DNA from 2 places in the Paenibacillus sp. ALE3 genome. Region 1 is predicted to be linked to the other one. Evidence: riboswitches for the same ligand, from Rfam matches in the RefSeq annotation. Region 1 holds a riboswitch; the other holds the start of a gene.
What was found. A riboswitch is a leader RNA that binds a small molecule or an ion and turns the genes downstream of it on or off. The one in region 1 is predicted to bind glycine.
Positions count from the first base shown of each region.

Region 2: it holds a riboswitch for glycine, as region 1 does, so the genes downstream of both, ACXHJ2_RS03960 (alanine/glycine:cation symporter family protein) here and sdaAB (L-serine ammonia-lyase, iron-sulfur-dependent subunit beta) in region 1, are expected to answer to the same signal.

Region 1 is NZ_CM134214.1:4,840,573-4,852,403, forward strand. It holds gene ACXHJ2_RS21685 (amino acid ABC transporter permease) at 1-347, shown strand, start outside; gene ACXHJ2_RS21690 (amino acid ABC transporter permease) at 362-1,012, shown strand; gene ACXHJ2_RS21695 (LysR family transcriptional regulator) at 1,040-1,978, opposite strand; gene opp4A (oligopeptide ABC transporter substrate-binding protein) at 2,040-3,860, opposite strand; gene ACXHJ2_RS21705 (ABC transporter permease) at 3,904-4,803, opposite strand; gene opp4B (oligopeptide ABC transporter permease) at 4,841-5,809, opposite strand; gene ACXHJ2_RS21715 (ABC transporter ATP-binding protein) at 5,823-6,749, opposite strand; gene ACXHJ2_RS21720 (ABC transporter ATP-binding protein) at 6,727-7,755, opposite strand; gene ACXHJ2_RS21725 (DUF6359 domain-containing protein) at 8,084-9,688, opposite strand; glycine riboswitch at 9,903-10,017, shown strand; gene sdaAB (L-serine ammonia-lyase, iron-sulfur-dependent subunit beta) at 10,229-10,918, shown strand; gene sdaAA (L-serine ammonia-lyase, iron-sulfur-dependent, subunit alpha) at 10,908-11,807, shown strand.
Region 2 is NZ_CM134214.1:853,652-865,482, reverse strand. It holds gene ACXHJ2_RS03970 (carbohydrate ABC transporter permease) at 1-469, shown strand, start outside; gene ACXHJ2_RS03965 (iron-containing alcohol dehydrogenase) at 617-1,789, shown strand; gene ACXHJ2_RS03960 (alanine/glycine:cation symporter family protein) at 1,847-3,265, opposite strand; glycine riboswitch at 3,422-3,517, opposite strand; glycine riboswitch at 3,529-3,613, opposite strand; gene ACXHJ2_RS03955 (glycoside hydrolase family 1 protein) at 3,781-5,238, opposite strand; gene ACXHJ2_RS03950 (LacI family DNA-binding transcriptional regulator) at 5,448-6,419, shown strand; gene licT (BglG family transcription antiterminator LicT) at 6,653-7,501, shown strand; gene ACXHJ2_RS03940 (beta-glucoside-specific PTS transporter subunit IIABC) at 7,727-9,583, shown strand; gene ACXHJ2_RS03935 (thioredoxin family protein) at 9,718-10,233, shown strand; gene ACXHJ2_RS03930 (sugar phosphate nucleotidyltransferase) at 10,430-11,785, opposite strand.

The sequences.
Region 1 (11,831 bases):
CAGAAGCTATACGTGCCGGCATTCAATCTGTACCCAAGGGACAATTTGAGGCGGCAAGGTCCTCCGGGTTGAATTACAACCAGACGATGATCAGCATTATTTTACCGCAAGCCATTAAAATTGTACTGCCTGCAATCGGCAATCAATTCATCAATCTGGTCAAAAACTCTTCCGTGCTGGCCATTGTGGCTGGACTGGATCTCATGTATTACTCGGACCTCATTAACTCAGATACCTTCCTGCCCATCACAGTCTATGCGATCACGGCGCTGCTGTATCTTGCATTGACGGTTCCACTCAGCTTTCTTGTGCTATATATGGAGCGACGCTTTTCCAAAACATCCTAAGGAGGGAAGCCCGTATGGATTTCGGTGGATTGTTTGCATGGCCTAATGTGCGTTTTATACTGGAGGGCTTCCTGCTCACGCTGGAGGTCGCTATTTACTCTATCATATTCAGCTTCGCTCTCGGTATTGTGTTCGGCATCCTGCGCTATGCCCGTATACCTGTCCTTTCACAGGTTGCAGCCTTTATCATTGATCTGATTCGCAACCTGCCCTTATTGCTCATTATTTTCTTCATCGGCATGGTTTTGCCATCCATCGGATTATCGATTTCCCTCAAGTGGGCAGCCATTACAGGACTGTCGATCTTCGAGGGAGCCATGATTGCCGAAATTGTACGCAGCGGTCTCAATTCGGTTCATAAAGGACAGCTGGAAGCCGCACGTTCCTCCGGTCTAAGCTATTCTCAAACCTTATGGCATATCATTCTACCCCAAGCGCTTCGTCGCATGGTACCTCCTATTGTCAGCCAGTTCATTTCCCTATTCAAGGATACCTCACTGGCTGTCATTATCAGTTTGCCGGAGCTGACGCATAACATTCAGATCGTCGGTGGACAAAATCAATCTTTTGTCATTCCAGCTCTGCTGTTCGCCGCTTTCCTGTACTTTGCCGTTAATTACAGTATGTCACTGATTGCTCGCAGGCTAGAAGTTCGTACACATTAAAGCACGTAGTACTCATCAGGGTTGCCACTAGTTGGAACACTCTGTTAGTACAGCTTGTATCTGTTCAATCAATCGCTTCACAGCTTCTCCCTGGTAACGGTCAGACCGATAAATCAACTCTAGCTGACCTTGAGGCACGCCACGCAAAATAGGTACCGTGCAAAAATGTGAACGATCCAGTTCGGCCGCAAGGGACTTCGTCTGTAGGGTTACGGCAAGTCCCTCCTGCACCCAGCGCAGGATTGAAGGTATAGAATTGGTTTCCAGGACGGTTGCAAAGGGATAACCGCGATCACGGAAGCACTTCTCAATCAGCTTCCTGCCGGGATGGCACTCTGGCTGCATCGCCCAGGGTACATGCCTCAATTCGTCCAGCATAAGGGAAGAACGATTGGAAAATGCATGATTTACGGGGACAATAAGACAGTAGTTCTCTGTGCGAAGAGGAAGCTGGACAAGCCTTTCATCTGTACCCGAATGTAGGGTGATGCCAACGTCCACACGGTTATCCAGCAGCTGTTCTGTTACATCAAAGGATGGACAGATGTGCAAGCTGATTTTAGGAAATGACCGATGAAAGTGGGCAAACATCTCTTGCAACGACTCCTCTAGCTCCGGTAATGCGAGACCAATCCGTAAACTGCCGCGTTGCTCGGTACGCAGTTCCTCAATAGAAGCCTTCGCTTGCTGTAAATCTTTGAGCGCATGCGCACTGTGTTGCAGCAGCAGTTTCCCGGCATCTGTCATTTTGATTTTCTTGCCTGCACGGTCAAAGAGCGTCATGCCCAGTTCCTCTTCCAGCGCCTTAATTTGCAAGCTAAGCGTGGGTTGAGAGATACCGATCTTTTCCGAAGCCTTCGTAAAATGCAGTTCCTCGCATACGGCTATGAAGTATTGAAGCTGACGTATTTCCGTCTTCCTTCTCTCCCTTCGAGAATCCCCAGAATGTTTGCATGAACAGGTCAAAAGAAGCGCGAGATCGGATCAATCCGGTTCGCGCTTCTTCAGGTTATTGCGCTTTTTTAGATTATTGGGCTACTTCTGCTTTTTCCGCGGTCAACGTAATATTCGCAAACGCGTCTGCATCGTACTCCTTGCCGCGGGTAATATCGTAATTGGCTACCCGATTATTTACTGCTTCCAACGAGTAACGGAATAACGTCGGTACAACGGGCGCCTCCTCGCTCATATACGCCTGCCACTGATTGTATATATCTTTACGATAATTGTCGTCAAAGGCTTTCACAGACACCCCTTCCTGCAACAGCTTATCATTCTCTTCACTGGTAAAGCGCGAGTAGTTAAAGCTGGCTCCGCGTCCATACAGCCCACTAGGGTTTACATCTGTACCTGTACTCCATGCGCCGCCAAAAATATCAATGCCCGGGTCATCCTTCTGCACACGGTCATAGAAAGAATTGAACTCCAGCAGACGACCGTCCACCAGTTCGACATGAAGCCCGACATCCTTCCAATTTTGCAAATAAAACTTAGCCAGCGATTCGGCCGTCGCATCCCCGCTCATTGCTGCATAATGGAGCACCAGTTCCTTGCCCTTAGGGTCTTCACGGTATCCATCTCCATTGGTATCCACATATCCTGCCTCGTCCAGCAGCTTTTTCGCCTTGTCTGGATCATACGCAATGCCCTTCGCATTCACATCATGGTATCCCTTGAAGGCGGGCGGGATCAGGGATGTCGCAGGAGTCCGAAGCCCATGATAGAGCTGCTTGCCAACCTGCTCATTATTCAGCGCATAGCCAAGGGCCTGACGCAATGACTTGTTCGCCAGCTTGGCGTTCGGGTCCATAATATTTAGACTCTTGGCCTGATCAAATTTGCCCAGCTTAAAGCCTACATAGCTATAAGATAATTCCTCCTGACCGAGAAACTGTACATTTTTCGGATTACTGGCCTCATTGTAACGGGTGGTTGGATAGCTGGCCCAGTCGATTTCTCCGCTTTTCAACGCCTCAGTAATGACATTCGGATTCACAACCTTCAGATGAAGGCCATCCAACTTGGGCGCACCGCGGAAATAATCTTCATTTTTGACGAATTCCACAGATTCACCTGTGACCATAGATTTAATTTTGAATGGCCCATAGCCAATCGGATGTTTGCGGACAGGGTCAGATCCAGCCATATCCTTTACAGGAATGTTCTGGAATACCCTCTTCTCCAGTGGTGTGGACCAAAGTCCCGACTTTACCGAAGGATTAGGTTCCTTAAAATGAATGGTAACCTCTTTCTCATTCAGCACCTTGATGCCAGAAATGGTTTTGGCCTTGCCGGCGTGATAATCTTCCATACCTACAATGTTGGTCATAAAACTATCATAACGTGGACCTTCATAGTCTTTGTGGCCAATCACTTCATAGGAAAAAGCATAGTCCTCTGCCGTTACGGGATTACCATCTGTCCAGTTCAGTTTGGGATCAATTTTGACAGTCACTGCCTTATTGTCTGCGGAAAAGAAAATCGTCGCCGCTCCTTTATCGTCAATATTCAGATTGGAATCAATCGAAAACAGGGAAGGGTAGAAAAACTGGAAGACTTCAAAATCCGGATTTCCATCATAAAATACAGGATTCAGAATACCTTCAAAAGGGGTATCGGACACAAGTGCATAATTGATGATGCCGCCCTTAATCGGGGGGTTATCGTTCTTGACCGCCTTTGCCAGCGCAGTCGCATTCACCTGCTTGCTGTCGGCCCCTGATCCACCTGTACCGTCAGACGATTTTGCTCCATTCGAAGCGGAAGGCGAGCCGCTGCATGCAGCCAAAGAAAGCACCAAAATGGCAGATAGAACAGGCAGAATTCCTTTTTTCCAGCGTTTAACCATTGTAATCCCCTCCTTGTTGTTGTCCTTATCCTTGAATTTCGGTTTAACCCAATCGTTGTTTGGCATCCGTGGCACGTTTGAGTGCCTGACCGATAAAGTTGATTGCCAGCATTAGCACCAATATAAGCAGTGAGGCAGGCAACCACATCCACCAGTTGTTCTGCAATACATCCGGGTCATTCGCATAACTCACCAGTGTCCCCAAGCTCGGAGTAGATTCCGGCAAGCCAAAGCCGAGATAGGAAAGCCCGGTCTCGATCCCGATATTTCCCGCAAGACTGAGCGTCAGATTAACAATCACAACAGAGCTGAGATTGGGCAGCACACCCAACCAGATGATCTTCCAATTGGGTGTGCCAAGGGTTTTGGAAGCCTGCACGTAGTCCAGTTCCCGCTCAGACAGCACCTTGGCCCGGATCAGGCGCGCTTTTCCAATCCATAAAAAGGCAGTCATAATAAAAATAAAGGAACCTATGCCGCTTTTGGGCACAATGCTGACAAATACGATAACCAGCATCAAGAATGGAAGCACCAGGATAAAATCAATGATTCGCATGATGATGTTATCAACCAGTCCTCCATAAAACCCAGCCAGTAAGCCCAGCGTCAAGCCGATGGCGGCGGATAACAAAGTAATCGTAAAGCCAATGGTAAAGGAATTGCGGGCCCCAATGACCAGCTGGCCGAATATATCCCTGCCCGCTCGGTCCGTACCCAGCCAATGCACTGAACCGGGAGCTTCGCGGATCGCACCCAAATCGACCGTCGTGACTACATCCTGATTGACAAACAGGACAGAGGCATATATAAAAATCAAGAACAGAGCCACAAATCCAATAGAAATCAAGGCCATTTTGTCACGTACGAGTTCACGACGCAGTACAGACCAGCTAGACGGTGATTTACGAATGATTTCCGGCGAGAAGACTTCCTCCACCTGCATAGACACCATAATCCCTCCTTTTCTCTAGACTTGTTCTCTATTCAATTCGAATGCGGGGATCGACCTTGCTTAGGATGACATCAGATAAAAGGGTCCCTAATAGTGCCAAGAAGCCGGAGATCATGACCAGTGCGTTCACAACTGAAAAGTCCCGTTGGGTGATGGACTGAAGAAATAGCTGGCCCAACCCCGGATAACCAAAAATAGATTCTAGGAAAACGTTGCCCGCAATCACACCCGTCAGATCGTAGCCCAAGAAAGCAGCAATGGGTAATAAAGAGTTTTTGAAAATATGACGGGAATAGATCTTTCCTTCGGGTACCCCCTTGGAACGCGCCGTTTTCACAAAATCCTTCAGACGTGTGTCAATGACCTCATTGCGCAAATACTGAATCGTAGCCGTTGTACTGAGTAATGCGCCTGTAACCGCCGGTAGAATGAGGTGATATGACTTATTCACGTAATATGACCATGTCCCCGGCTCTACACCTACATCCACACTGCCGCTGGTTGGAAACCAGCCAAGCCTGAACCCAAACACGTACAACAACAGCAATGCGAGTATAAATAGAGGTGTCGCAAAGCTGAGATAGGTATACCCGACCACGGTTTTATCCAGCAGACTATGCTGATAACGACCGCTGAGTACTCCCAGCGGAATGGCGATCAGATACGTTAGAACCAGAATCACAACACCCAGAAAGAACGTGTTCCCCAAACGACTGCCAATCAAATCGGTAACGCTAATTTTATGTACATAAGATTTGCCCAGATCCCCATGAGCAAGCTGGACGAGCCAGTTCCCATACTGCACCCACACCGGGTCATTCAATCCCAGTCTTTGCCGCTGTTCTTCCAGTGCAGCCGGATTTAGATTGGGAGTTGAAGTGATGAGCCCTGTCAGGGCATCCCCTGGCATAGCCTTAGCTAGGAAAAATATAAGCACACTCAGTGCAAAAAGTTGAGGGATCATAACCAGCAGCCGGCGCATTGTAAATTTCCACATATTCTGTCCCCCCTTATGGTAGCGCGACTTGATGGGATGAACTTACTGACTTTAGTGCAAACGGCTTTCCACTCGCGTCTAGATGTTTGGGCAGCTCTGACTTGTAAGAGGATAAAAGCTTTTGCCTTTTTTGAGCATTTTCCAGCCGTTTCGCAGGATCGATACTGGGAATGGTGGCAATAAGCCGCTGGGTATACAAATGCTGTGGACGCTCATAAATATCTTGCTCGCTCCCCTGTTCCACTAAGCGACCTCGGTACATGATGCCGATTTGGTCGCACATATGGCGGATAATCCCCAGGTCATGACTAATGAACAAATACGTCAATTTGAACTCCCGCTGCACATCCTTCATAAAATTAAGCACCTGTGCCTGCACAGAAACGTCAAGCGCTGATACGGGCTCATCTGCAATAATCAGTTTTGGGTTTAATGTCAGCGCACGCGCAATCCCGATCCTTTGCCGCTGTCCCCCGGAAAATTCATGCGGATATTTGTAGGCCGCATCAGCGTTCAAGCCAACCTTTTCCAGCAGCATCTGTACTTTCCGCCGTTCTTCCTCATTACTCAGCCTTTCAAAGTTTCGCAGTGGTTCAGCAATGACATCCAATACGCGCTTGCGCGGGTTAAGCGAAGAATAGGGGTCCTGAAAAATCATCTGAATGTCTCTACGCAGCGGATGGCGGTTATTACGACTCAGAGCCGTAAGATCCTTGCCATTAAAAAGAATCTGTCCGCTCGTCAGCTTATTCAGGCCGATAATCGTTCTTCCTGTCGTCGTCTTTCCACAGCCGGATTCTCCTACTAGCCCGTATGTTTGGCCTGCCTCTATGCTGATCGACACGCCATCCACTGCTTTTACCTGATCAACGACACGCTGGAAAAAACCGCCGCGCACCGGATAATGAACCTTCAAATCATTTATCTCTAGTAGTGCCATGAGCAGCCTCTCCCTTTGTCTCATCTTCAAAATGAAAATGTTGGTAACATGTACAGCGGACCCAATGGCCGGGAGAAATTTCACTTAATCGGGGATGGTCTTCATGCATTCTCTGCTGAATCCAAGGAATACGCGAAGCAAAGCGACAGCTATTGCGAGGAATATCTTGCAAGGAGGGAACAATACCACCGATGACATGCAGCGGTTCTCCCTTGGTATGCGATCCCGGCATGGAGGCTAGCAAGGAACGCGTATACGGATGCTGCGGATGCCGAAATAATTCAAAAACATCTGCGCTTTCCACGATTTCTCCGGCATACATTACCACCACACGGTCGGCTACTTCGGCCACAACGCCAAGATCGTGCGTAATCAGAATAATTCCGCTTCCGGTCTCCTGTTGAAGCTGTTTGAGCAAGTCAAGAATTTGCGATTGAATGGTTACATCGAGCGCAGTCGTCGGCTCATCTGCAATAATAAGAGAGGGTCGGCAAGCTATGGCAATCGCGATCATCACACGCTGGCGCATCCCTCCTGAAAGTTCATGCGGATACTGTTCATACACACGTACGGGATTGGGTATATCCACGCTTTCCAGTAGCTCCAGTACACGTTCCCTTTTTTGCTTCGTAGATAGGGACGTATGATAATCGAGATTTTCCTCGATCTGCTTACCAATGCACATTAACGGGTTAAGTGCTGTCAGCGGGTCCTGAAAGATCATGCCAATGCCCGCTCCGCGGATTTTATTCATTTGCCCTGAGGAGAGAGGGATCAGATCCGTGCCTTTAAAAAGAACCTTTCCTTCGACACGTGTTCGCTCCATGTCATGCAGTTGTGGGATCGAAAGCGCCAACGCGCTTTTGCCACAACCGGATTCTCCGACTACAGCCAGCACTTCATTGGGATTGACCGTCAGATCCAGATGGTCGACTGCGGGGTGATATTGATCCTTGATGCGAAAAGATACGGATAATCCCTTAATCTCCAACACGGGTATATTCAATGTGCGCTTCCTCCATTCTCCATGGTCTTGTCCCGCTTATTCTCACCATGTTTGATGTTTAAAACCTCTCATGAACATTACATACCGTTTTTATCGGAATAATTTGAATACATCCTATCACCAGTATATGGATATATCAATTAAGATTATGCTATCAACATCATTTAAAAAATCAATGATCCAGCAGTAGCGCGACTTTCCTGGCACAAAATGTAATCAAATAACCAACCACAGGTTAATTTTCATCACAAAAAAGCCGTTTGATCCCCTACAGAGGATCAAACGGCAAACTAGCACCCAACCACTCACACTGAATTCTTTACGTTTATTACGAAGCCGCTCCATAGGAGCCCGACTTGAACGTTTTTGGATCGTACCATTTGTAGCCTGCTGCTGGAGCAGACCAAGGCTCGGGTTGCGGTTCTGTGGAAGCCGCAGGCTCCTCAAACGGCAGAAGCTTCGTCGGTTGATCCAGCGTTAAACCTGCCACATCGGATAATTTGGTGTAGTCCTGCTTCCACGCAAGCCATTGGACCGTTTGCACCAGGAAGGTGGCATCGTCCACTTCCTTGAAACCATCATATGTCTTTTTCGACTGTCCGTTTTCTTCACGCGCATATTTCGGTGTAGCATCTTCTACAGGGGAAGAATCACCGATAAATGCTGCCTTGCCTTGACCTACCTTGGAGATCGCAGCATAAGGCCCTTCCGCACGGCCTCCACCGTTATAGACACCTTGGTCTACAGCATTACCCCATTTTTTCGTACCTGTAGGGATATAGGCAATTCCTTTGGCTTTGGTAGGATCAATAATAGCCAGCGTAGATCCCGCATGCATGGCAATCGAGCGTACACCCTTGGTAATGCCGAAGGATTGATCTGCGGCTACAATGTCCGTAGCATTCACGTCGCCAAGCGCATTGTAACGGAAACGAACACCAAAGTTGGTCGCCAGCCAATCGGAGCTAGTTAACCCCTGCATCGCCGGTGATGCTGCTTCTTCTGTAGTCATCCCTTTGGCCGGATTAGTATAGGCTCCACGACGGTAGCCATTCATAACCTCAGAGGAATCCCAACGGTTTTTGTTACGGTCCGCATTATAGTGGTCGGAGATGAAGAAAACACTTCCCCCGTTATTCACATATTGCAGCAGGGCAGCCTGCTCGGATGCCTTAAAGGCAACATTCGCTTCACCGATGATGAACACATCATATTGGCGCAGCTTATCATAGGTTATGGCCTGTTCTCCATAAGTAAAAGGAATGGGACGGTTCAGTTGGTCCACTGTAAAACCTACATTACGCAATCCATTGGCAAAGTCGGAGAAGGCGCCTTCAATGACCCAATCTGCTGCCCCAGCCGTCTGTGCGTGCGTATTATCGAACAGCACCTTTTTGCCTTTGCCATCCGGCAGTGTAGTACCGGGTTGACCCGGGTTTCCAGGTTCAGGTTCGCCAGGTTCACCTGGTTCCCCCGGCTCGCTTCCGTTCACCAGTTCAACAGTGCTTGGACTTTTCACTCCACCAAAATTATTGTAGGCGCCAAGTGTACCCGTCACACGGATTTTGCTGCCAATCAGCTCAGGATGGCCTGTTAGCCCAAATTGCCCTCTGTACGCTGATGTCAGCTGTACATCCAATAGATTAGACGTGCTTCGTTCATTGGCCTGGTCGGCAATCAGTACGTTAAAATCATTCGCAAACGGAGAAGAAAAATTAGCCGTTTTCGATCCGGTAGCATGTCCGACGATGTAACCTTCCACCGTCACTGTGCCTCCACTGCCTTGGCGCTGGAGTGCCTCGGCTACTGTCAGTGCTCCCTCCGCTTTGACCTGACCGAATGGAACGAAGATCCCGATCAGCAGCGATACGATCGCTGCCAGATGCAGCACCCCTTTCAAGCGTGAACCTGTGAACCGCAAGCCTTTTACCATACGTCAATATCCCTCCTATAATTCCATAAATGTGCTTGTCCTCTATCAGATTAGCTATCAATCTTCTAATTCCTTCCTGATTTCATCCATAATTATGTAAATTTTAATCTTTTTTATTGGAAACTCGCCTGTTTATGTAAAAATTGAACCCTGCGATTGACACCGAGCACAGCATACATTACGCTAAGAAAGATATGTAGAACGGTATACGCGAATGAAGATGACGGGAGAGTCTGTCCAGGGGCTTACACGCTGGCGGCACCGAAGGAGCAAGACGCCAACACCCGGCTGGCGGATAATCTCTCAGGTCCATGTATCGTCATCTGACGCAACTCTGGAGAGAGCGCAAGCCACCCAAGGGGTAAGGCGGTAAGGACACCGCACGAAACTCTCAGGTAACGAGGACAGAGATAAGGGAAACTTCCTTATCCTGTCCTTTTTTGCGCTCACATTGTACGTCAGCATTAGGAACCGTCATAGCCGCGCAAAAACGCGGAAATACCATATACTATGGTACTAGAACATACAGGGGGCCACACCATGCGTTTCAAAGATGTATTTTCCATTATCGGTCCGGCCATGACCGGACCTTCCAGTTCACACACTGCAGGCGCGGTGCGGCTTGCACGCGTTGCCCGTCACTGGCTCGGGACGCAGCCTGACCGTGCTCGCATGACACTGTACGGCTCCTTCGCCGACACATACAAAGGACACGGTACAGACCTAGCGCTCATCGCAGGACTGCTCAATTACGATACAGACGACCATCGAATTCCAGATGCCGAGCAATGGGCGGAGCAGGCCGGGATGACCGTGGAATTTGCCGTCAGCGGACTACCCGCCCCCCATCCGAACACCGTCCGTTTTGAGCTGTGGAAGGGTGAGGATCAGCGTACACTGCTGGGTTCCTCCATCGGCGGTGGCAGCATCCATGTCCAGCAGCTCAACGAATTCCGAGTCAACCTGACCGGAGAGCTGTCTACGTTGGTGCTTCTTCACTCGGATAAGCCCGGTACATTAGGTGCGGTGACTTCAGCGCTCGGCGCTGCTGACATTAACATTGCCTATATGCACGTGGATCGCAAAGGTCGGGATGGAGAAGCACTTACAGCCATCGAAACGGACAGTCCTCCTACGGCTGAATTAATCGCAAAACTACGATCCTTACCACATATGTACGAAATTAAAACGATTAATTTGAAAAAAGGAGCTGAATCTGATGCGATTTAGCCATCTGCATGAAATCAGCGCTATATGCGCGGAGGAATCCACCACGATTGGCCGCCTGATGATTCAAGAGCAGGTACAAGAGACGAATACAACGGAAGAAGAAATTTTCCGCCAAATGTCTGATTATTATGAAGTCATGAAGGAGGCCGTTCATCGTGGTCAGACGCAAGACACCGTATCCCGCAGTGGATTAACGGGCGGCGACGGCAAGCGCTTAGCCGAATATCTGCGGACAGGGGAAACCTGCTCCGGCGATGCCTCCGCGCTCGCCATGGCTTATGCGCTCTCCGTGTCGGAGGTTAATGCGTCCATGGGGCGCATTGTCGCCACGCCCACTGCAGGTTCATGCGGAGTCATCCCCGGTGTGTTCATTAGTGCGCAGGAGCGGTTCGGCTGGGATGATGAGCATATGGTGCACGGCTTGTTCGCAGCCGGAGCCATTGGCTACGTCATCGCCAACAATTCCTTCATTTCCGGCGCGGAGGGAGGCTGTCAGGCTGAGATTGGTTCAGCCATCGGGATGGCCGCTGGCGCTATGGTCGAGCTACGCGGTGGCACACCTGAGCAGGCCGTTCACGCTGTAGGCCTAGCGCTCAAGAACACGCTCGGCCTGATATGCGACCCCGTCGCCGGACTCGTCGAGATTCCGTGTATCGTGCGCAACGGGCTGGGAGCCGTGACCGCACTTGCCGCAGCGGATATGGCTTTGGCGGGTGTGCGCAGCGCCATTCCGTCTGACGAAGTCATTGACGTGATGCTTGAAGTCGGCAGCGCAATGCCGTCAAAGCACCGCGAGACCGCCAAAGGCGGCTTGGCCCAGACACCGACTGGCAAGCGTTTGACCGAATCCCTTACACGCAACACACTGGCCAAGAAAGATAAGTCGTAGCTTCTAAGCTCTAAACCAACTACT
Region 2 (11,831 bases), 1.8 Mb from region 1:
TTCGCTCGTCCCTTCCTTTGTCATGATGGCTTCCTTTGGATGGGTAGGTACGTTCAAAGCGCTCATCATCCCAGGTATGGTAAATGCTTTCGGCATTTTCTGGATCCGCCAGTATGCAGAAGAATCCATTCCCAAAGAGCTGCTGGATGCGGGGCGTATGGACGGGTGCAGCTTTTTTCGGCTGTACTGGAATGTAGCACTACCGATTTTAAGACCTGCGTTCGCTTTTCTCGGCGCATTTACCTTTATAGGAGCTTGGAATGATTACTTATGGCCGTTAATCGTTTTAACGGATGAGCGCAAATTTACGCTCCAGATTGCATTGTCCCAGTTGAACGGGATTTACAATACGGACTATGCGATGGTCATTGCTGGCACCCTGCTGGCTGTACTCCCTCTTATTATTTTGTTTCTTTTTATCAGCCGCCAGTTTATTTCCGATCTTGCCGCTGGAGCGATCAAAGATTAGCTTCACTTGATTCCCCTTATTCTTTTCATGTATAATTGTTAATCGTCATTTCAAATAGCTTACATGGCCAAGTCAGATATTAACGAGCTAGTCAAGATAAGAGATTACCATTTGAACATGAACTATGAACTGAGGGGAACCTTCCAGATGAACAAATTCACATATTATAATCCCACCAAATTAATTTTTGGAGAAAATCAAATTGAACAATTGCAGCAAGAGCTGTTGAATTACGGCAAAAACATTTTGCTGGTATATGGAGGCGGAAGTGTCAAGCGAAATGGTTTGTATGAACAGGTATTAAACGCGTTAGAGCCTCTGTACCTCAACATTCATGAATTGGCGGGCGTTGAACCCAATCCGCGCTTGTCTACCGTTAAGAGGGGCATCGAGATTTGCCGAAATGAAAAAATAGACTTCCTGCTTGCAGTTGGCGGCGGAAGCGTTATTGATTGCACCAAAGCCATCGCAGCAGGGGCTGAATATGACGGCGATGTGTGGGATATTATCAACAAAAAACATATGCCAACCCAGGCTTTGCCCTTCGGTACCATCCTTACACTCGCCGCCACGGGTTCGGAAATGAATCCGGATTCTGTCATCACCAGCTGGGAAACGAACGAGAAATACGTGTGGGGCAGCGCGGTGACGCATCCTAAATTCTCCATCTTGGACCCGAAAAACACCTTTTCTGTGCCACGTGATCAGACGGTTTATGGCATGGTGGATATGATGAGCCACGTCTTTGAACAGTACTTTCACAATGTTAAAAATACACCGCTGCAAGATCGTATGTGCTTTTCCGTGCTGCAAACCGTGATTGAAACGGCACCTAAGCTGCTGGAGGATTTGCACAACTATGAGCATCGCGAAACGATATTATATGCTGGGACGATTGCCCTGAACGGTACGCTGCAAATGGGCTACTTCGGGGATTGGGCTTCGCATACCATTGAACATGCACTATCTGCTGTATATGATATTCCTCACGCTGGCGGTCTAGCGATTCTGTTTCCCAACTGGATGAGACATACAGTGGATCAGGATGCTGCACGCATGAAGCGGCTGATGCTCAGTATGTTCGACTTGGACACTGTAGGTAAAACTGACAGAGAAATTGCCTTGGAAGGTATTGACCGTCTAAGTGCGTTCTGGACAAGTCTTGGTGCCCCTTCTACCCTGGCCGATTACAACATTAATGATGAACAATTGGAAAACATCGCAAGCATTGCGGCCCGTGAAATGGAGCACGGAGGTTTCGGTAATTATCAAAAGCTGAAACAGGAAGATATTTTAGCTATTTTGCGTGCATCGTTATAACAATTAAAAGAGAGTGTCCTCAAGCCTGTGATGGCTGAGAGCACTCCCTTTTATTATTTATGAATTGATCGTTTGTCCTTTTTCTTCTACTTGGATAGCCGCCCCTACATTGGCACCTGCAAGAATGCCCTTTTTCTTATTAGGATACAAAGAATTCATATAGGTTCGGGTTTCTGCAACGACAATGCCTGACAAGCCGAGCAGTGCAATCAGGTTCGGAAAAGCCATCATTGCGTTAAAAATATCTGCCAGCAGCCAGATGGCATCGAGCTTGATGAACGCGCCCCCGCCAACCAGTACGATGAACAGATAACGGTATGGTTTAATCCACTTGACCCCAAGCAAATATTCAACACAGCGTTCTCCGTAATAGTTCCAGCCGAGCATGGTGGTGAATGCGAACATAATCAGGATGATGGTGAGCAGTTCTGCTCCCAGCGGAAATGCACTGGAAAATGCTTGCTGAGTCATCAAACCTGCATCGGTAGGCCCGCTCCACACCCCGCTGACCAGTAGCGTCAACCCGGTCATCACACAAATAACCATCGTATCAATAAACACACCCGTCATGGAAATCAGCCCTTGTTCCGCAGGCCATTTGGTTTTGGCAGCTGCGGCTGCAATCGGTGCGCTTCCCAATCCAGCCTCATTGGCAAAAATGCCTCTGGCTACCCCGCTGCGCATGGCCAGCATAATCGTAGCTCCTGCAAATCCACCCGTTGCCGATGTAGTTGAAAATGCCGAATGAAGCACAAGCGCGATTGCGGCAGGAAGCTGGTCAGCAAACCGAATCAGTACAATGATACAAATCAGTACGTACAAGCCTGTTTTAAAAGGAACGACCTTCGTCGATACCTTGGCAATGCTTTTGAGTCCTCCGATGGTGACAAGAGCTGTAAGGACAGCAATAGTCAGTGCCGTTACAATCGGCGGAACGCCAAAACTGTTTTCAGTGGAGGATACAATCGCCTTGACCTGAGGAAATGTTCCGATCCCGAACAACGCAACCAGCATCCCCGAGAAAGCAAACAGCATCGCCAACGGTTTAAAGCGGCGTCCCAGGCCTTTTTCAATATAATACATCGGGCCGCCGGAGAATTGTCCATTCCGATCCTTCACCCGGTATTTTACCGCAAGTACACCTTCCGCGTATTTCGTCGCCATCCCAAAGAAGGCTGCAACGACCATCCAGAACAAGGCACCCGGCCCGCCCAGCTTAATGGCTGTCGCTACGCCGACAATACTTCCTGTACCAACGGTAGCCGCCAGCGCCGTACTCAAAGCCGCAAAGCTGCTTACATCCCCGCTGCCTTCATTCGGGGCCTTACCGATGAGCTTGATCGCCAGAGGCAGGCGGAATACCTGCAACATTTTTAGACGTATGGTCAGCCATAACCCCGTTCCCATGACAAGGACGATGAGAGGCGCCCCCCATATCCAACTGCTAATCGTTTCTAACACATGTACCAAATTCATTTCAACCCGCTCCTCCAGCATATTAGAAAACAAAAAAGAGTCAAATCCGTTGATTCGACTCCTGGAGAGGTTAAAGGCACGAAAAATAAACCATCTGGTGCAGGATTCTACCTCTAAAAAGCTCATAAAAGCCTAGGGCACTCCCTGTCACAGGTTATTCGCGTCTCTGTCCTTTTGCCTGAGAGTTTAAGCAGATGATAATCTGCGGTGCACCTTCGGCGCCCAATTAAGGGTCTCTCCAGAGTTCTGTCCGTTTACGGTCCCTGCTTGTTGCTGTAAATCAGCTTAAGCACCTGAGAGTTTTGCCCCTTCGGTCGGAACTTTCGTTCCATCTCCCGCAAACATCAACCAGACATATGAAATTTTTATTTATTATACAGAAAACTTTCAGCGTATTACAAGTGAAAAATTTGTGAAGCCCTCTGACAAATCAATAGGGTGTCTATACAAAAAGCGGGTACAGCAGATTGCATCCTAAGGATTTTCTCTGCTGTACCCCCCAAAACGATATAGAATTACAATTCTTCACCATTGGTTGCTATCACATTTTTATACCAGTTAAATGAGTCCTTTTTGGAGCGTTGGAGCGTTCCGTTACCGTCATCATCCAGATCAACGTAAATAAATCCGTAGCGCTTGGACATTTCGGAAGTAGACATGCTCACAAGGTCGATAGGACCCCAGCTGGTGTAACCAATCAGATCAACACCGTCAGCAATGGCTTCCTTCATTTGGGCAATATGCTGACGCAAGTAATCAATGCGATACGTGTCATGCACAGAGCCGTCCTCTTCTACCTTATCGTACGCACCCAGGCCATTTTCCACGATGAACAGCGGCTTTTGGTAACGGTCATAAAACGTATTTAGTGTAACACGCAGGCCGATCGGATCAATCTGCCATCCCCAATCGGAGGACTGCAAATACGGATTTTTCACACCGCCAATCAGGTTCCCTGCTGCCTTTTCTCCTTCTGGACCTGCCGATACGGTCAAGGTCATATAGTAGCTAAATGAGATAAAATCAACCGTATTATTTTTCAAAATTTCAGCATCGCCGGGTTCTGTCTGGATCACAATATTATTTTCTTCAAAATAGCGGTTCATATAGTTGGGATACTCCCCACGAGCATGCACATCCGTAAAGAACAGGTTCATTTGATTTTCATGCTGTGCTTTCAGAATATCCTCTGGGTTACACGTATGTGGGTAGCTTTCAATGCGAGCCAGCATACAGCCGATCTGAGCACCCGGAATGATCTCATGTCCCCGTTTGGTCGCCAGTGCACTTGCTACAAATTGATGGTGCAATGCTTGATATATCGCTTGTTGCTTGTTTTCTACACGGTCAATAACCACACCGCCGCCAGTAAACGGACTCATGGTCATAACATTGATTTCGTTAAAGGTCAGCCAGTATTTTACTTTATCCTTATAACGTGTAAATACCGTTTCGGCATATTTTACGTAATGATCTACGACTTCGCGTCCCAACCAGCCATTATACTTCTGTGTCAGACCTAGCGGTGTTTCATAATGTGACAATGTTACCAACGGCTCAATACCATACTTGCGCAGCTCATCGAATACATTGTCGTAAAATTGCAATCCTGCTTCATTCGGCTCGGCATCATATCCATTCGGGAAAATCCGCGACCAGTGGATGGACATCCGGAATACTTTAAAGCCCATTTCTGCAAACAAAGCAATATCTTCTTTGTAGCGGTGGTAGAAGTCCACACCTTCACGCTTTGGAAAACGGGCGTTTACCTTCCCTGCCAAGATGTTCTCCAGTCGTTCAGACGAAATTTCTATAGCATGATCGTTTTTACGTTCTGCCTTAGGTACATAGGCTATCATGTCTGCGCTGGACAGGCCTTTTCCATCTACGTCAAAAGCACCTTCCAATTGGTTGGCTGCAGTTGCCCCGCCCCATAGGAAGTTTTGCGGGAATCCTTTTAGCGTCTTCGTCATGGTATGAAAACCTCTTTTCTTATCTAATGTTTTCACTCTAGTCAATAACCCATCAGGTGCTGCAATGCGAATCAATAACTAACGGTAACCGTTATCCTTTGAAATGCACCGATAGATGCTTTAAAATAGACGTAATACCCTCATAAGCATCCTAATTGTTGTAACGCGTTTCATGTCAAGTATTTTTTTCTTAGGTGAGGAGAAGCATCATGTCGAATCTTGATCAAATTGCAAAACTGGCGGGCTTTTCCAAAGCTACGGTATCCAGAGTGTTAAATCAGTCCCCCCATGTAAGCCACGAAACCAGAACTAAAATTTTAAAAATCATGCAGGAATTAGATTATGTTCCTAATCGGAATGCGATTTCTTTATCCAAGGGCCAAACGCTTCAGATTGGTATCATCACATCAACTATTAATGAAATTGTTCTGGCATTTCTGGACAGCTTTGTAGAAATCGCAGGACAATATGAATTTCAAACCATTATTTATACTTCGGGAGAAGACAAAAAGAAAGAGCTTCAAGCTTTCGAGGATTTAAAAAGAAAAAGAGTCGATGCGCTGGTCATCATTTCCTGCGTGAATGACACTGATTTTTTGAGTACCTATTGCAAATATGGACCGATCGTGGCATGGCAACGAATGGAGCATACCGATATTCGCTCCGTCGCAATGGATCAGTATGAAGGATATATGTTAGCGCTCAAACATTTGATACAAAAAGGCTATACACGTATAGCCAATGCTTTTGGTCGTCCAAGCAGCATCAATACTCACAGTAGACAACGAGCTTATGAGCAGATCATGAGTGAACACAATCTGCCAGTGTTGCAGCACTGGAACTATTCTTCTATTTATAACATTCGTGACGGCGAACAGGTTGTGCGCAATTTATTACAGCATCGTGAGGAATTTCCGGAGGCTATTTTGTGTGCAAACGATTATGTAGCAGTGGGCATTCTCTGCGAAGCGCGCAGACAATTGCTGAAGGTACCAGAAGATCTGGCGATTATTGGGTTTGATAACACGGAGCTGGCGCACACGATGGGAATTACAACGGTTCAAAATCCCATAATGGCTCAGGCACAAAATGCTTTTTTCATGCTTTCTCCTCAGCTGATTGGACGCCAGATGGAGCTTCATTCACTGGAATACAGCCTCATTGAGCGTACAACCACTTAAGAGCACAGTTGGCTCGCAAACTAGGCAAATGGGCCTTAATATAAAATATTTTTTGTCGAAAGAGAATAAAACATGTTGAAATCGCTTTTTTTTGTGCTACAATAGCACTATATCGAAGGATTGTGACCGGTGATGCGGGCAATGCCTGAGTTCAATTGAGTGCTATTGCTAACAATAGTATTGAATTGTGCTTGGGCATTTTTTATTGGTAAAGGATGGGAGGGGGAACTTCAATGATTATTGAGAAGGTGCTCAATAACAACGTCCTGTTGACTAAAAATGATAAAGGCAAAGAGGTTATCGTCATGGGAAGAGGTATTTCCTTCAAAAAGGTGGCTGGCGACCAAGTCGATGATCATAAAATAGATAAGATTTTCATGTTAAATGAAAACGAGTTCACGGCCAGACTAACTGAGCTGCTGAACGATATTCCCGTGTCTCATCTGGAGGTCGTGAATGAAATCGTGACCCATGCAGCAGAAGTGCTGGATACGGAGTTAAGTGATAACATTTATTTAACATTGACCGACCATATTCATTTTGCCATACAGCGGGAAGAAAAAGGATTAGCACTCAAAAACGCGATGCTGTATGAAATTAAACGCTTTTATAAAAAAGAATTTGCAGTTGGACTGGATGCTCTGCAAAAAATAGAAAATACGCTCGGTGTAAAATTGGGCGAAGACGAAGCGGGATTTATTGCATTGCATATGGTGAATGCACGGATCGACGGTAACGAGATGAAGGCTACACTGAAAATGACCGAGATTGTCCAACACATATTGAACATTATTACGTATCATTATGGGATTGTGCTGGATGAGTCTTCTTTTAGCTATTCGAGATTTTTGACCCATTTGCAATATTTTGCAATGCGAGTGATTCGTAAAGAGGTTATTCACAGTGGTGAAGAATTTTTGTACAACCAGGTAAAGCAAACATATACCGAAGCTTTTGCTTGTGCCCAAAAAATTAATGAATATCTAGAAAAAACATATGATCAATATTTAAGCAAAGATGAATATGTATATCTAACGATTCACATTCATCGGGTAACTGAGCGTAATAACATATCAGGCTAAAAACTTCATATCCTCATCGTTCATGGATTGTGACTGGTAAGGCAGGCAAAACCTAAACTGATGGTGAAATCAACGTTCCCTCATAGAAGGAGTGCGTCGTTTTCACCACGAGTTTAGGTTTTTCTTGTTTACAAGGTTATAAAGATGCACGCCGGCGCATCTTAGCAACAGCAGTAAACGGTAAATCCTATCAGTAGCAAGAATAACACTTAAGGAGTTCTGAACATGAGTGATAAAGAGCTATCCAAAAAAATAGTGACTCTCGTTGGCGGCGAAGAGAATGTCAATTCGGTATTCCATTGCGCTACACGCTTGAGATTTAAATTAAAGGATCGCACAAAAGCGGACAAAGCTGCACTGGAAGCAACGCCTGGTGTCATTACAGTGGTGGAAAGCAGCGGACAGTTCCAAGTGGTCATCGGTAACAATGTAGGCCAAGTCTTTGAGCATATGATGGCAGAAACAAATCTGCAGGATGCGGATAATCCAAATGCGAAAAAAGAAGAATCTTCCGAAAAAACGAATTTTCTCGGCAAAGCGGTCGATATCATTTCCAGCATTTTCTCCCCTCTCTTGGGTGCTCTTGCCGGAGCAGGTTTGCTCAAAGGGATTATGGCCTTAATTGCGTCGCTTCATTGGATTGATACTGCAAGCGGTACGTATCTCATTCTGAACGCCGCTTCGGACAGCGTATTTTATTTCTTGCCTATATTTCTAGCTATTACATCGTCCCGTAAATTTAAGACCAATGCCTTTGTATCAGTCGCAGTTGCTGGAGCACTCGTGTACCCGGATGTTATTGCAGCGGTGGACAATCCGGCAAAACTGGCTTTTCTCGGGATTCCAATCATTCTGATAAAATACAGTTCCAGTGTAATCCCAATTATTCTCGCGGTATGGGTACAATCCTATGTGGAACGCTGGTTTAATTCCTTTGTTCATCAATCAGTTAAAAACATTATCGTACCTATGCTATCACTGCTGGTCGTTGTTCCATTGACGTTTTTGGCCTTTGGTCCAGTCGGTAACCTGATTAGTCAAGGCTTGGCGAACGGTTTTACATGGGTATACAATTTAAGCCCATTGATCGCCGGGGCTGTTGCTGGGGCATTCTGGCAAGTATTTGTTATTTTCGGCGTACACTGGGGCTTCGTTCCTATTATGCTGTCCAATATTCAAACATTGGGTTATGACACGATGCTTCCAATGCTTACAGCAGCCGTACTTTCTCAAGCTGGTGCAACACTGGGGGTATTCCTGAAATCACGAAATACTCAAATGAAGGCTTTGGCTGGTTCCTCTACACTGGCAGCTGTATTCGGGATTACTGAACCTACGATTTATGGTGTAACTTTGAAATTGAAAAAGCCGTTCATTTATGCTTGTATTTCTGGTGGTATTGGGGGCGCGATTATTGCTTCCGGTGGAGCGACTGCAAAATCCTTCTCCCTGCCTAGTTTACTGGCGCTTCCAACTTATTTTGGAGCTGGATTCTTGTGGGTTGTCCTCGGCTTACTTGTTGCCTTTGTACTCGCAGTTGTATTGGTTATGATTTTGGGCTTTGATGATCCAAAAGAAGAAGCTGTAAAAACAGAAACAGCACCCGTAAAAAAAGAAGTAACAATCGAAAAGGAAATCCTCGTAAGTCCGTTGCAAGGTAAAGTGCTCCCATTGGAACAATCTTCTGATGTTGCTTTTGCTTCAGGCGCTATGGGGAAAGGAATCTTGATCGATCCTACAGAGGGTGTGCTGACATCTCCGGTTAACGGAACGATTACGACCGTATTCCCGACCGGACATGCCATCGGTATTACTTCCAATGACGGAGCAGAAATTCTGATTCACGTTGGTGTTAATACGGTGAAGCTGAAAGGACAATTCTTTGACAAGCGCGTCAAAGAGGGTGATGTGGTGAAGCAAGGGCAGTTGTTGCTTGAATTTGATATCAAACAAATTAAGGCGGCAGGCTATACAACGACTACGCCGATCATCGTAACCAATTCCGCTCAATACCTGGATGTACTGAACACCATGGAAACTGAAGTGAAACGTGAGGATTACTTATTGACTGTTGTAGTCTAACGTTTAACTTTCAGACTAAAAGAAGCTTTCCTAATGGAAAGCTTCTTTTTTATACATCATGAGACAAGTGTTACAGCGAAAAATGGAAATATCATATATTGTAAGTTTGAGATTGTAAAAAAAGGAGGATTTCTGTGAAAAAAGGATATATCGCCGGGTTAAGTGTCATTGTGTTGCTTATCATTGGTATCGCTATTTCAGCTGTAGTTAAATTTCAAGACCTAGAGCAGGTAGTTCAGCAGAAAGATAAAGAGATCCAAGCGAGCAAAAGCAATTACCCCGAAATATATGACCACTTGAATACGGTTACAATTGATGGTTTTAAACAATTCATTCAGCAGGATCAAAGTGTATTTGTTTATGTTGGCAGACCCAGTTGTGGCGACTGCAACCGATTTGAGCCTAACTTTAACAAGATGATCGAACAGTATGATCTGGGCTCCAAAATTACGTTTTTGAACGTTCACAAAATTCATAAGGACAAAGCCCAATGGAATAAATTCAAAGCAGATTACAACGTAAAATACACCCCCACGATTGCAGAATTCAGAAACGGCAAGCTGGTGGATAAAATAGAATGGACGCCGAAAAGAGACCTCAGTACAGATGCCGTAAAAGAGTGGCTAACCTCCAAAAAACTCATTTTATAAGCCTCTTTCCTATCCAATTCATTAAGAACAATACGAGTTGTTCATGCAAAAAAGGTATTCAAGCGAACAACGCATGAATACCTTTTTATTGAGCATTTCCAGCCATCAAGCTTGATTAAAAAATAGTTCCTAGCGGTCTTCACTGGCTTCAGATGAACCTCGTTCTTACCCGTTCGTTCCTATATTACAGGCACCTTTATACAGTACGAGCATCAATCGAATCGGGAAATTCATATCGGATAATATCCGTTTCGGATACGATATGTCCGATTTGTGACTCAATGAATTCCAAATCTCCCTCTACTGCACCTATAAAATGCTTGGTACCAGGTTCTACAACGATGACCATACCGGGGGTGACGGTCTGTGTCATCCCATTGATACAGACGCTTCCGGTTCCTGAAACGATGGTCCAAACTTCTTTTCGGAACTGATGCTCATGATAACTGATAAATCTCCCCTTCGAAATGACAACCCGTTTGGTGACCGTTTGTAACCCGCTTGCTGCTTGTTGATGGGATAAGACCGTTTGCTTACCCCAAAAGCGCTCCTCAAAACGCGGCCCAATTTCAATTTCTGCCACCATATCCTTAATTCCTGTTGATGATTGTCGATCCGTAACCAGCACGCCATCCGGCCCAGCAACAACAATAATGTCTGGGACATTCCAAATGCTAACCGGAATCTCCAGTTCATTGATGATATGCGAATCATGTGATGCTTCTGAAATATATCCGGGACCGCTCAGCTTTGAACTCACTTCCCGCACCAACGAATCCCATGTTCCTAAATCTCTCCATTCTCCATGATATGGGAGCACGGAGAGCTTACGAGTGTGTTCTACTACCGCAATATCAAAGCTGGTTTTAGGCAAGTCTGCGTAATTTGTCGAAAGTGTTTCATAATCGGCTGGTAAATCCATTTGTGTCAGCACATCCAATAAAAAGCCGATTCTAAAAGCAAACACTCCGCAATTCCATAACGCTCCTTCACGGATCAATACTTCGGAGCGAATCAGATCAGGCTTTTCTACAAATGAACTCACTCTATAGTATTCCTGGTCAGACAAAGGAGATGAAGGCACAATATATCCATATTTGTCCGAGGGCTCAGTTGGAACAGCCCCCATCAATGCGATATGGCTTCCTGATTGCTCTAATATCGAAGGAAGCCTGCGCAGGTGCTCGAAAAATTCATCCCCCGCATAGCCATCCACCGGCATGACCCCTACGATTTCGTCGCGTGATGCGCCTGCAACATCATGCAAGTAAGCTGTAGCCAGGGAAATAGCCGGAAAGGTATCCCGCTGAGTCGGCTCCTCAATCACCACAGCGTCTCCGCCGATTTGCCCCTGAATCAGTTCGATCTGAGTTCCACTCGTAGAAAAATAAGCTTGATCTGCCAAATCAGCTTCATCTAACTGTCTCCATATCCGTTGCAGCATACTTTCCGGTCGCTCGTCATGACGTAGGATGGAAAGAAACTGCTTGGGGCGGTTCACATTGGATAAGGGCCATAGTCGTTTACCCGAACCTCCGGATAATAAAATCATTCGCAAAGATGCAACCTTCTTCCTTTAAATTCATATTTTCCTTACA